DNA from 3 places in the Chryseobacterium sp. FW101-FHT12H09 genome. Region 1 is predicted to be linked to each of the others. Evidence: riboswitches for the same ligand, from Rfam matches in the RefSeq annotation. Region 1 holds a riboswitch; each other region holds the start of a gene.

Region 1 (4,791 bases):
ATTGAAATTATCAACCAATTTTACATTGGTCGCAAATTTATAATTGAATGTTGATCCAAAATCTGAATAATTCTCATATCGTAATGCTCCTTCTACCAACCACCAATCAGTTGGCTCCAGTTCAACATCCAAATATCCCGCAACACTATTTCTATTACCAGAAACTGCATTATCAGGGCTGAAACCCGGAAATACCTGTGAACCGGCAGGTCTGGTATTTCCAAAAAAATCGGTTACCAACTCATTTTTAGGAGTATTGACTGTGACTACATTTCCAAAAATATCATAAGAAGCATAAGAGTTTTCTTTACCCACATTCACTTTATAATTTTCGTAACGGTACTCTCCTCCTAAAGCTATGTTTAGCCCATGTAGTACGTCATATTTTTTTGAGAAATCAAGATTAAGTGTGTTCTGTAAAAACTCTAAACCTCCGGCATCAAAACTTCTTGGAGAGTTATTAACCAGGGAAGAATTAAAAGTATTTACTACTCCGAAATTGAATATGTTTTTACCAAAAGTATTGCTTAGGTCTACATTCCAGCCATTCAATTTTCCTTTAATTCCAGCTGCATAAGAATAGTCATTAATGGTTGCTTCAATCTGTGGTAAATATCCGTTAGGGGTAATAAAATTGATATTCCTTTCCGTATTTGGTAAACGGAAAAAACCACCCGCATTTCCTAACCTGTAGCTATAACCACCAAAAGAATAAACTTTCCAGTCATCATTAATAGGAACTTCTGAATTATAGTACACCTGTGCCGACTGCAGTTTCGATTGTCCAGCTCTGATACTGAAATCTTTTCGTTCCAATCCTCTGTAAGCAAGTTCATCATTAGTAACGTCTCCACCCAGTAATCCCTGTAATGTTGAAATACTATTTGCATTTGAAATTTGCGACTGTAAACTAGATGAAAAGTAATTTACTTTTGTTGCATATTGCTTGATCGCATTGATAATATGTTGGTTATTAAGTGTATTACCAATATTTTTATACAATCCATCAATGTCCACTCCATCTTGTGCTGCTCTATAGTTAATGGCATTATAGGCATTGTAAATATCACCATTTCTCACCCCTGCTCTTGAATAAGGATCCCGATATTGCGTTGATGTGGTAATATTAAAAAAACCTTGTTTCCCCAATTTAAAACCATAATTAAGATCTAAGGAAATGGTTTCTCCATCCAAGCCTCCCGAAAAATTATTGGTAACAGGTGAAGCATATCCACCCAAAAATAGTTGACCGGAAAAACCTAATCTCTTTTTAAGACCTAAATTGACAACTCCGGCAATCGCATCGGAACCATATTGTGCAGAAGCACCGTCTCTTAATACTTCGATTTTATCCAATGCAAAAGCAGGAATAGCATTAAGGTCTGTTCCTACAGAACCTCTTCCAGGTGTAAGGGTAACGTTAATCAGTGAAGATTGGTGTCTTCTTTTTCCATTAAGTAAGACTAAAACCTGATCCGGTCCTAACCCTCTTAGTTGTGCCGGATCGACAAAATCGGTTCCATCATTCACAGTATGTGATGTAGAAGAAAAAGAAGGGACTATATAGTTTAAGGCCTGACTGATATTGTTGACAGGGCTTTGTTTCAATATTTTTGAGATATTAATAACATCTACCGGAACGGGTGTATCTGTTAGTGATCTACCAGATCCTCTGGATCCAAGTAGAACCACCTCATCAATTTTTTTAGATTTCAAAGTATCCGATTGAGCATAATAAAATGTCGAAATAAGGGTGGCTGAAGTAATAATACTTCTGTGTTTAAAATTGCGCATGTGTTTTATTTTTAATTTTTTGTATTAATGATTATCTGCTTAAAACTTTTAAGCAATAGAAATTCCGTAACCCTGGGATACAAGGCTATTACGGAAACGATAAACGGATTTATTAGTTAATAGAAACTATAGAAAACTAAGAACAGCAACACATACACATCAAATAATGATATGCATATTGATGGGAATACTGAAGCTTCGCTTCAGTATCCGGTAGACAAAAAGTCAAATTCATTGTGGTGTCATTTCCCGTGTTCTTAAACATTGATTTATACTTTAAAACAAAAATTATAAGATGGGAAGAATAGAGTAAACATTTTTTCCGAAACTGAGTCGGCTTATCTATTTCAGCACCTTGCTTGTTTTGCAGGTTGCTATCCCATCTATGAGATTCTTGATAATTATGGGGCAAAGATATAACTATTTTGCAAATAAAAAAATAATTCACGGAAAAATTACATTAATCGCAAAATCAATCCAAGTCCTTAGAGTCTATAATTTAATGTATTCTTGGCACATTTAGGGAAATATCATATGATACAAGAAAAGATTCTTGTAACAAAATTTACTTTTACGCGTCTAACCAAGTAGTAGTAAAAAAACATTATGAAAAAAATTATACTCGTTTTATCTTTTCTAGGTATTACAGTTATACATGCACAGGAAAAGACCAATAATCAGGTAAAGGAAAAGCAAATTGAAGAGGTTGTAATGACCAAAACTAAAAAAGCCGTTGAACAGAAAGCAGACCGAACAATTTTCGATTTCTCTGAGCAACCTCAGCTTAATAACGGGAATGTATTAGAAGGAATCAAAAAACTTCCAGGGCTTGTTTCAACAGATATTGCAGGAATGATGTATCAGGGAAAAATACTTGATGTCTATCTTAATGGGCGTCCCTTGAATATTACGTCCAATGAACTTAATTCTTTTCTGGAAGGAATGCCAGCTAATTCGGTAGACAGGATTGAAGTCATTACACAACCTGGAGCTGAATTTCCAGCAACTTCAGGGGGTGCAATCATGAATATCATTACGAATAAAAATGCTAATAAATACCTAACAGCAACCTATTCAGGAAACTATTCTTTTAGCAATTATGGTAAATTCAGAAATAGAACCACTAATTCTTTAAATTTAAATGCCCGAAATAAATATTTCGGATGGCAATTGAATTTTGGTCAGAATTATCGTGAAAGTATGCTAAACTCGAATCAAAATGACTTATTACTAAGTAATACGGATAGGGTTGGTCGTGGCTATTTTGCAAAGTCAGGATTAACATTTGATTTAGGCCAGGACAGATTATTATTAAACTACGACATTTATCACAATAGAAATAGCAACTATACTGACAGCAATGGTTTTGCCGATCTACCATATATTCCAATCAAAGATAGCATAAGAGAGGGTAATTTTCATGCATTTGATGCTGCCTATACAAACAACTTAAGACAGGAAGCTGTTGTGACTTATCAGAAACGCTTTAGTGATAAATCTCAGAAACTAGATTTCCAATTCGGATATACTAAATCTACCAGTAAGTTTGATCAGAATAATGTCTTTAGGGATATCACTTATATTAATCCTGATGAGACTTTCCCGAGATTTTCAGATGGCATCTTACTAAACAACGAATCTGACATGAAAATAGCCAATTTCAAAATTGATTATTCCCAGCCAATTAAAATTCTTGATGGTGGAAAAGTAAGTTTTGGAGGATTATATGAAAAGCAAAACTTCGACACTCAAAGCAGAGGGTTGACCAATCTGGATTACCAAAGGCAAACAGCATCTACTTACTTAGAGTTTCAGGCAAAATTGAAAAAATTCGATTTTACGTTAGGATCGCGTGCTGAGAACTATGACATTTCCGGAATAACGAGAGTCATTGATAGCAAAGGGGCAGTTGTTCAGAAAGACTTACTTCCTTTTAACAAGTTCAAATTATTTCCTAATGCAAGCGTACAATACAGCCTGATGAATCAGGTTTCTCTTTCTGCTAACTATAACAAGAAGATCAGTTTGCCAAGTATTTCTGCGCTTAACCCAAACAACACAACATTCCAAGGGCCAAACACTCAGGTTACAGGTAACCCTAATCTACAGCCAACAATTTTTGATAACTATGAAGTAAAGCTTTCTGCTTTTGATTATGCATTTATTGGATATAGTGTAAGTTCAGCAAAGAATCAGGTGGCTCAGATTATCAGAAAAGATGGTAAGAATCTCTTCAACGAACAGGTGAATATCTCCAGTATGAGGATTCATAATTTCAATATAGGCCTTCCTGTACCATTTATGATTTTCAGTAAGCCTATGAGTGAGATCATGAAGTTTGATTTTAACCCTGATAAGATTAACTTTATGTATATCTACGCCGGATACCAAAAACATGAAATTGATAATTTAAACAATAGAGGATTTTGGATTTTCAATGTGATGACTCAGTTAATTTTACCTAAGCAAATAAAGCTGACGGCTAATTATAGTTATCTGACTCCAAAGGCAGGCTATTTCTACTTTACTGCAGAGAAACCATTCAGCAACACGGTTGATATTACCTTAACTAAAAAGTTTTTGGATAATCGCCTTACAGTCTCTGTTTTTGCCAATGATATCTTCAATGGGCAGGTAATGCAGGTACGTTCTAATCCACCAAATGGCGAAGCTGTTACGCTAAGAACGAAATATGATACAAGAAACTTCGGGATCTCTATTAATTATAAAATTCCAACTAAGAATAAATTAGCTAAGGAAGACCCTAATATCTTAAACAGTACTAAAAAAGAGGACAACGGCGGAGTAATGCAACAGGACAATAAATAAAACTTCGTGAAATTGCAAAATCGTTGATTTGTTAATTTGTACACTCGTGCTCAATGTTGTCTGTCATTTCAACAAAGGAGAAATCTATACTAAGTATTAAAATAAAAAAGGAGGCAGTAAGAATATTCTTACTGCCTCTCTTATTTAAAACAATATAATTTAAAAATT
Region 2 (4,791 bases), 820 kb from region 1:
AAGGTTTCTTTTGTCTCCACTTCCCGTTGGTAGTTCCACTTTTAAGCTATTGCCATAATAGAAATGAAATCGCTGAAGACTTTCTACGATTAGAAAATTAATCGGAAACCAAATGGGTCCTCTCCAGTTACTATTTCCTCCGAACATCCTGCTGTCACTTTCTGCCGGTGTATAATAAACAACGTTTTCAGTACCATGAACGGAGAATATAAAAGGATTTTCTTCATATACTTTTGACATCGCCCTGATTCCATAGGAACTTAAAAACTCTTTTTCATCGAGCATTCTGGTAAGAACTTTTGATAATCTGTTTTTGCGTAAAATGCTCATTAAGTGCTTTCTTCCGTGGCCTTCTTCATCCCAATGAGAAACTAATTTTGTAAGTTCTGGTTTGTTTTTAAGAACCCATTCCATTCTTATTTTAAAGTTAGGCATTTTTTCCAGTAACCCGTGATCGATGATCTCTACAGCGAATAGTGGAATAAGCCCAACAATACTTCTCAAGCGAAGGGTTACACTTTCACCATCACCTAATTGGAGTACATCATAGAAAAATCCATCCTCTTCATTCCATAATCCTTCCTTGCCATCACCCATATTTTCCATAGCTTCTGCAATATAAAGATAATGTTCAAAGAATTTAATGGCCATATCCTCATATACCTGGTAATATTGAGCCAGCTCCATAGCTATTCTCATCATATTCAAGGCATACATTGCCATCCAGCTCGTACCGTCTGCCTGTTCCAGATGTTCGCCATCTTTGAGTTCCATATTTCGGTCGAATGCACCAATATTATCGAGTCCCAAGAAACCGCCACCAAAAATATTCTTACCATTTTTATCCTTACGGTTCACCCACCATGTAAAATTCAGAAGTAATTTCTGGAAAACTTTTTCAAGGAACAACAAGTCTGGTTTGCCATTTGTTTTTTCATCAATTTTAAAAACCCTGAAACAAGACCATGCGTGAACAGGTGGATTTACATCACTGAGGTTCCATTCATAAGCAGGAAGCTGCCCGTTGGGGTGCATATACCATTCCTTTGTTAATAGAAGAAGTTGGTTTTTTGCAAATTGTGCGTCGATCAATGCATAAGGAACGCAATGGAAGGCCAGATCCCAGGTTGCATACCAAGGGTATTCCCATTTATCAGGCATGGAAATTATATCCTTATTATGCATATGATTCCACTCTGTATTTCTTACGTAGTTATAGAAATCCCGTGGTGCATCAAAATTGGGGTCTCCTTTTAGCCATTTTCCAACGTTGTAGTGGTAAAACTGTTTGTTCCAAAGTAATCCTGCGAAAGCCTGCCTTTGAACATTTCTTTCATCCTCATTGGTTACATCGTGCTGAACTTCATTATAGAATTCATTTGCTTCGGCAATTCGGGTATTGAAGATTTCTTCAAACTGGTAAAAAGGCTCATCCGTATCTTCGGGTGATAATCTGAAATCAAAAGTTTTTGACTGGCCACCGCCAATTATTTCATCGATGATAAAAGAAGCTTTTGATCCTCTTTTTTCAGGATTGATACTATTACTTTTATGAATGATATAATCATTTATTCCATCTTTGAAATAGGTGTTTTCAATAAATGGGACTCCATATAATTTCCGTGTATTTGTTTCATTATCACAAAAGGCACTTCTTGCATTTGTATTTCTTGAATAAAACTTTTTAATAGAAACACTGTCGTGATTGATATCAATACAGCCTTCATTTGAAGCATTCAACATGCCTTTATAAGTATTGTAACCCCATTTCCAGTTATTTCTGAACCATGCGGTTGGAGCTACGACTATAGGTGCATCCTGTTGGCTTCTGTTATGGATAGAAACCCGTACCAGAATGTCATTGGTTTCTGCCTTGCAATATTCAATAAAAATGTCAAAATATTCATTATTATCAAAAATTCCTGTATCAATAATTTCATATTCAGCCTCTTTTTTGCTGCGTCTTCCATTTTCAGAAACCAGATGGTCATAAGGAAATTCATTGATGGGATACTTGTATACCATCTTCATATAGCTATGTGTAGGAGTGTTGTCCAGGTAGTAAAAGATTTCTTTGATATCTTCCCCATGATTTCCCTGAGGGTTGCTCAATCCAAAAAAACGTTCTTTTACCATTTTATCTTTCTTGTTCCAGAACGAAAGAGCAAAGCAAAAAAGCTGTTTGGTGTCGGATATTCCTGCAATTCCTTCTTCCCCCCATCGATAAGAATAACTTTCAGCTTTGTCGTGGTTTGTAAAGTTCCAGGCATTGCCATTAGGGCTATAATCTTCACGAACATTACCCCATTGTCTATTGCTTACATAAGGGCCCCAACTTTTCCAGTTGATATCTTGTAATCTTTGTTTTTCTGCGGTCATAAATCATCATTTTCACTACGAAGTTAATTTTTTTGAAAAATAATTCCAATTTTTTCTATCTGAATAATTCTTAACATATCCTTGTAACTCTTATAATTAGAGGGTTTTTGAGAAAAAAAATTTTTTTTGTAAAAATTTAAAATAAAATGAACTATCTTTGCAGCTCGATCATTCAAATATTGAAAATGTTATCAAGAAAGGTTGAGGGATTAGACCCTATGAAACCTTAGCAACCCTTTGTGCAAGCGAAGAAGGTGCTACGTTCTACCAAATATTTATTTTGGACAGATAACTTACTGAAGTTCTTCAGCCATTTCTCGTGGCATTTTCAATTGTGTTATAAGTAATATATAATAGAATTGAAAACAGAACTAAAACATATTAATCTTTCGTATCAAACCTATTCCGGAAAGGAATACCATATCCCGTTGAGTTATCAGCTCTTCGGGAAAGAATTGTTTACTGCACCCATTATTTTAATTAACCACGCTTTAACAGGAAACTCAAATGTTTCAGGGAAAAATGGTTGGTGGAAGCAGTTAGTGGGAGAAGGAGAAGTTATTGATATTAATTCTTATACCGTTCTGTGTTTTAATATTCCAGGAAACGGTTATGATCATTTTTTAATTGATGAGTATGAGGACTTTACACCTTCAGATATTGCAAATATATTTTTAAAGGGTCTTGAGTTTTTAAATATTAAAAATTTGTACGCCATCATTGGAGGCTCTCTTGGAGGGGGAATAGGCTGGGAAATGTTGGTGAAAAATCCACAACTGGCTGAAATATTCATTCCTATTGCCTGTGATTTTAAAACACACGATTGGCTTCATGCTCAGTGTTTGGTTCAGAAGTTTTTATTGAACGGAAATGATGAACCATTACAAAAAGCCAGAATTCATGCGATGTTGTGTTACAGGACTCCACAATCTTTAAACGACAGATTTCAAAATAAATACAATACAGAAAAACAAAAGCTTGAATCAGAAGATTGGCTTGTTTATCATGGAAAGGCTCTTAATGAAAGATTTAGTTTGAAATCTTACAAGCTAATGAATCATTTACTTATGAACATCAACGCTGAAGAAAATAGGTTGGAGAAAATTCAGGCACGAATGCACTTGATCTCCGTTGATACAGATCTATTCTTTCCTGCTTCAGAAATCCGGATGTGTTTTGAAAAACTGACAGGCAAAAAAGAGAATGTTTCTTATCACGAGATCACCTCAATACATGGGCACGATGCCTTCCTAATGGAATATAAACAATTAAATAATATCATTAAAAACATCTTGTTACAGACTGAAATTAAGCGAACACAAAATTTCCTGTAGCAACACTAAACAATAAAGAATGAACAGATGAAAAATGCTAACGAAATAAAATTTTTAAAAAATAGATCAATTATCAAATTTGAGGGTGAAGATTTCCTGGGAGAAATCGGTATTGATGGAAGAATTTTTAAAGCACTTACTTTAGCACGGATTAGTGTTGGAGTAATTTCACAACAGGCTATTGAAAACGGATTATCAATTCTGGTTCACGAAGATGATTCTGAAAAGGCTGTAAATTGTCTGATTGATGAATTTGAATCAGAAAGAAAATCCGGGAAAGTTTCTCAGATCTACAGTATTAACAATGTTTCTGTCTTAGGTTTTGTAGCTGAGGACCTTAATAAAGTACTTGCAGAGTTGGCTAGAAATAATGTATTCCCATTACTTCTCAATCAAATAGCAAGCGAAAAAAGAGTAAATATCGTAGTAACCTCTTCACAAGACGAAAAAACTAAAAATATCATCGAATCTGAAATATCAAAAAAACCTAAAACAGTTCATCTGGCAATAATAGGACATGGAAATGTTGGAAAAACTCTAATTGATCAGGTTTTACAATCTTCAGAAGAAATCAAAAGACGAAAAAAAATTGACCTTAAAGTAGTAGCAGTTGCGAACTCAAGGAAAATAGCATTCAATAAAAAAGGTTTCGACAGTAACTGGAATGATGAGGTTTTAATAGCGGAAAGCCCTTCAAATGTTGATGAGCTAATTAATTTTTCAAGAGAAAATCAATTGGAAAATTTAATAGTAGTTGATAATACGGCAAGTAAGGACTTTGTTAAAAACTATCATGCCTTGGCAGAAAATGGATTTGATCTAGTTTCTTCGAATAAAATATTCAATACACTACCTATTGAAGAATATCGTAAACTAAGATATACGTTGAATAAAAACAACAGACGTTATCTTTATGAAACTAATGTAGGAGCTGGTTTACCTTTGATTGATACGATAAAATTATTACACCTTTCAGGAGAAAATATTACAAGAATAAAAGGGGTATTCTCCGGTTCTTTAAGTTATATTTTCAATAATTTCTCTATTAGAAATGATAAGTTTTCAACAGTTATAGGGG
Region 3 (4,791 bases), 680 kb from region 1:
AAAGCATTTTTATCTTTTAAATAACTGAACTGATAAAAACTAGCTAAATTCAAATAACAAAAAGCACGTAAAGCTTTTGCCTGTCCCTTAACCTGATCTTTTTTGGACTGACTCCCTTCTACTCCATCAATTCTTGCTATCACATTATTCATATTATTGATCGTGGAATATAACATACTCCAGATAAATTGCGAGCGACTTCCAGTATTGTTTACCAGATCGGTAAATGCATACGGAGATGCAAATCCATATTTATTTGTGAGAACCGCAACATCACTTCCCATAGTATCACTTGTTCTCAGCACAGTGGAATAACCAATATTAGCATAGGTAGTTCCATCATCATTAAATTTTGCCCAAGCTCCATTAATAACCGTTTCTGCACTTTCAGCAGTTTTAAAAACTTCTGCTTCATTTGCCTGGTTAGTAGGTGCTGTTTCCAGATCATTTGCACAACTGGAAAAAGACAGTGCTGCAATTATAAAGGCTATATATTTTATTTTTTTCATTGCTTTAATTTTAATTTTTAAAGGGTTGCCTGAAGGCCAAAAGTTATTGTTCTCATTGCAGGGTACCTATAATAGGTCGTTCCATCGAGCGTCTGCTCCGGATCCATTCCTTTATGCTTATAAAAAGTAAGTAGATTTTCAGCCTGAAGATAAATTCTAAATTTCTTTAAACCTAACTTCCCAAAATAGTCTGAAGGCAGTGTGTATCCAATGCTTACATTTTTCACTCTGGCATAGGTCCCCGAATACAGGAACCTTGAAGATGCAGATGTCCAGTTGTTTGTTTTCGTACTTAAAGCCGGTACATCAGTATTTGGATTTTCCGGCGTCCACCTGTTGATCATTTCAGCACTCCAGGCTCTTCCTGCACTGCTTCCATTAGACATTAGCATCGTGTAATCCGTATCAAGGATCTTACCTCCAACACTGAAGGTTACCAATCCTGAAAAATCAAAGTTTTTATAGGTTATGCTTGTGGTCAATCCACCGGAAAACTTAGGTAAAGAAGACCCTTGTAAGGTTTTTGTAGCTTTTGCATACTCTGAGGTTGTCCCTTCCACTGTATTTCCATTCGCATCCTGGTAGATGTATTTCCATAAAGGAGACCCATTGCCTGGATCAACACCCACCCATTCAGGAATAAAGAAATCATAGACTGAACCTCCAACCTGTAATAATTTGGTTCCTGTAACAATAGATCCTTTTGGAAGTTTTGTGATTTTATTTTTCAGAGTGGTTAAATTAAGATCAACGTCCCACTGGAAATCATCTGTTTTAACAGGTGTAGTAAATAATGAGAATTCAAACCCTGTATTTTTCAATTCACCAATATTGGCAGAATACCCGGTAAAACCAAGAGAAGGAGCTAATGGTCTGTCAAATAAAAGATCCTTACTCTGGCGTTGGAAATACTCTACATTCCCTTTAACTCTATTGTTAAGTATTGCAAACTCTAATCCTACATTTAAATTGAGATTTGTCTCCCATTTTAAATTCGGAGTTGGAAGTCTGCTTGCTACAGTTCCTCCTTCACCAAGATTATTGTAAAATGCATATAAACTCTGATAAGCATAATATGTACTTAATTTATCATTTCCCTGACCTCCGTAACTTGCACGAAGAGTAAGCTGATTAAAGAAATTCAAATTCTTAATAAAACTTTCATTTGAGGCTTTCCATGAACCTCCCACAGACCAGAAAGTTCCCCATCTATTTTCAGGTGAAAATCTTGAAGAACCATCCGCTCTTACAGACCCTGAAATAAAGTAAGTGTTTTTAAAATCATATTCTGCTTTACCTAAAAAACTCAGTAGACCTAATTTATCACTATTCCCACTGAATCCTCCCAACAGGGCAGCTGCATCCGGCTCATAATAATAAGGCAGAGAAAACTGACTTCTGTTTCCAGATATTGTTTGATATTCATAATGATAAAATTCCTGCCCTGCCAGAATATTGAAATGGTGCTGGTTGAATTTTTTATCATAGGTCAAAATATTACTGGTTGTATAAGATAGGGTTCTCGAATTTGTTTTCGTTACAGAACCACCTATTTCACTCCCCTCGCCCAACAATGGATTAGAATAATAATGTCCATTATAATTGACCAGGTCAACTGAGAAGCTTGATTTAAATTTTAACTCTGGTAAAAAAGTAAAGTCTAAAAATCCTTTTCCTGAAAAATTATCTTCTCTGTTTTCGTTTTTATCTAAAGGTAAAGTTGCCGCAGCATTTTGATTCTGCAAAGCACTTGTTGGTCTGTATTTTCCAAAGTCATAGATATTGTTTCCATTGGCATCCAGTATGTAACTTCCATCCGGATTTCTTTCATAATATGGATAAAAAGAAGGAATTACTCTTGCTGCATTAATGATATTATCTGTTCTTGAATCTGAAGAAGGTGGAGCTTCCTGAAGACTATTGGTATAACTTAAATTAGCACCAATAGTTAACCATTTTTTGACTTCATTATTAATTTTTAATCTGGTGCTGTATTTTTTAAAACCAGAACCAATGGCAATTCCTTTATCATCCAAATACCCTAATGAAAAAAAGTAATTCCCTTTCTCATTTCCACCGCTGAAATCAAGATCGACTTGATTTCTTGAAGCTACTCTCTGAAGAATATCCCGCCAGTCATCATTCCATAAAGCCTTAGCTCCAGGTAAAAGCTTTCCATCGGTTCCTACTGGCTGAGCATAATTTGGTCCATAAGGATTAATTCCCAATTCGTTCACCAAATTGTTTGTAGCCATCTGTGCTGCCTGTTGTGAAGATATCTGAGTTGATTGATATCCATTCCTCAAAGCTTCCCAATACAATTGAAAATACTGATCTGTATTTACCTGCTCATAATCTTTTACTGCTCTGCTGGAAAAACCCTGGCTCATATTAAAGTTGATTCGAGGCTCGCCTTTTTTTCCGGATTTTGTTGTTACTATTATAACACCATTTGCCCCTCGTGATCCATATAAAGAACTCGCTGTAGCATCTTTCAAAACACTGATAGACTCAATATCGTTTGGACTGATAGAATTAATGTTTCCATCAAAAGGAATTCCATCTACAACAAATAAAGGATTGCTTGAAGCACTGATAGATCCGATCCCTCTGATACGTATCGTTGCTGTGGCTCCAGGTTGTCCGGAGGAACTTACTGCCTGCAGTCCTGCCACTTGCCCTTCCAGTGCCTTGGTAATATTAGTAACTGGTCTGTTATTAATCTTTTCACTTGAGATTGTTGCTACAGAACCTGTATAACTTGTTTTTTTTGCTTTACCGTAAGCAACTACGACAACTTCATCAATATCTTTTTCCCGAAGTGTATCTTTTTTAGGCTTTGCTTCCTGACCATTCACACTCATAATTCCTAAGAAAAACAAAGCACTTGGTGGAATCCAAATTTTAGCCTTAAATAAATTTTTACTAACCATAATCAATTTTATTTATGAAATATTAAAAAATAACCCTTTGCGGAAAATACAGCAAAGGGCATCAATAAATTTGATTAACCTAATGCTTATTTTCCCTTAAAAGGCTGAATGTAACACCTTGCATTATGCAGGTTGTTAAGATTTCACAGGGTCAGTTCCCTCCATCTTTCTTTATAAGCCGATCGAAATATGGGTGCAAATCTAAAAACAATTAGTCTATAAAACAAGTAGACTATTAAATTTTTTATTAAAATTTCTCAAAAATTAACTAAATTTTTACATAAACTGCCTATCAATAGAGCTTTAGAAAAAATGTTAAATTTTCAAACATGAGAAATATCATTAAAAATAATGTAATCCACCTTATTGAAATAAAAGACAGAAATATAAATGCTAATCAAAAAAACTTTTTAATTTTATAGTATGAAAATTTTAATTGTAAACGGTCCAAATCTTAATTTGCTAGGAACGAGAGAACCGGAAATTTACGGAACAATTTCAATGGCGGAATATTTAGATAAATTAAGATCGGAATTTCCTACTCAAGAGCTGAACTATTATCAATCTAACATTGAAGGTGAACTGATCAACAGACTTCAGGAAGATAATTTTGATGCTTTAGTAATAAATCCGGGAGCTTTTACCCACTATTCTTATGCTATAGCTGATTGTTTAAAAAACATTCAAAAGCCTAAAATTGAAGTCCATATCAGCAACATTTATAAAAGAGAAGAGTTTCGTCAGAAGTCTGTGACTGCTGCATATACTGATGCGGTATTATCAGGCTTTGGCTTACAAGGTTACAGATTAGCGCTGTTGAGCTTCTAATTTTTGGTCACAAAAGAAAAAAATAAAAAAGCCTCATCAATGATGAGGCTTTAATTTTATATTAAGATGGTTTGTCTTAAATTGTTTGTTCCTGTAATTGCGGACCTGAAGCAATAAGCTTTTTCCCCTCTTCAGTATTACAATACTGTTCGAAGTTTTTAATGTATCTTGAAGCTAGATCTTTTGCTTTTTCTTCCCATTCAGTTGCATCATTATACGTATTTCTAGGATCTAGAATACCTTCCGTAACATTTGGTAAAGAAGTAGGAATCTCTAAATTCATAATTGGAATTCTCGTCTTAGGAGCATTTTCGATAGACCCATCAATGATCGCATCAATAATGGCTCTTGTATCTTTTAAAGAAATTCTTTTACCAGTACCATTCCAACCTGTATTTACCAAATAAGCTTTTGCACCGTGTTCTTTCATTTTACCAATCAGTGTTTTAGAATACATAGTTGGGTGTAATGTTAAGAATGCCTCACCAAATGCAGGTGAGAACGATGGTTCTGGAGAAGTA

Evidence for each region. Region 1 has a riboswitch for S-adenosylmethionine ahead of AC3WRL_RS06140 (TonB-dependent receptor plug domain-containing protein). Riboswitches for the same ligand answer to the same signal wherever they lie in the genome.
Region 2: it holds a riboswitch for S-adenosylmethionine, as region 1 does, so the genes downstream of both, AC3WRL_RS10030 (alpha/beta fold hydrolase) here and AC3WRL_RS06140 (TonB-dependent receptor plug domain-containing protein) in region 1, are expected to answer to the same signal.
Region 3: it holds a riboswitch for S-adenosylmethionine, as region 1 does, so the genes downstream of both, AC3WRL_RS09305 (SusC/RagA family TonB-linked outer membrane protein) here and AC3WRL_RS06140 (TonB-dependent receptor plug domain-containing protein) in region 1, are expected to answer to the same signal.

The regions. Positions count from the first base shown of each region.
Region 1 is NZ_JBYTCP010000002.1:101,731-106,521, forward strand. Features, by position in the region: gene AC3WRL_RS06140 (TonB-dependent receptor plug domain-containing protein) at 1-1,794, opposite strand, end outside; SAM-I-IV-variant riboswitch at 2,101-2,200, opposite strand; gene AC3WRL_RS06145 (TonB-dependent receptor domain-containing protein) at 2,401-4,623, shown strand; gene AC3WRL_RS06150 (HesA/MoeB/ThiF family protein) at 4,783-4,791, opposite strand, start outside.
Region 2 is NZ_JBYTCP010000002.1:925,083-929,873, forward strand. Features, by position in the region: gene AC3WRL_RS10025 (MGH1-like glycoside hydrolase domain-containing protein) at 1-2,379, opposite strand, end outside; SAM riboswitch class I at 2,565-2,674, shown strand; gene AC3WRL_RS10030 (alpha/beta fold hydrolase) at 2,739-3,713, shown strand; gene AC3WRL_RS10035 (ACT domain-containing protein) at 3,741-4,791, shown strand, end outside.
Region 3 is NZ_JBYTCP010000002.1:778,168-782,958, reverse strand. Features, by position in the region: gene AC3WRL_RS09310 (RagB/SusD family nutrient uptake outer membrane protein) at 1-509, opposite strand, end outside; gene AC3WRL_RS09305 (SusC/RagA family TonB-linked outer membrane protein) at 527-3,442, opposite strand; SAM riboswitch class I at 3,526-3,622, opposite strand; gene AC3WRL_RS09300 (type II 3-dehydroquinate dehydratase) at 3,866-4,270, shown strand; gene pckA (phosphoenolpyruvate carboxykinase (ATP)) at 4,347-4,791, opposite strand, start outside.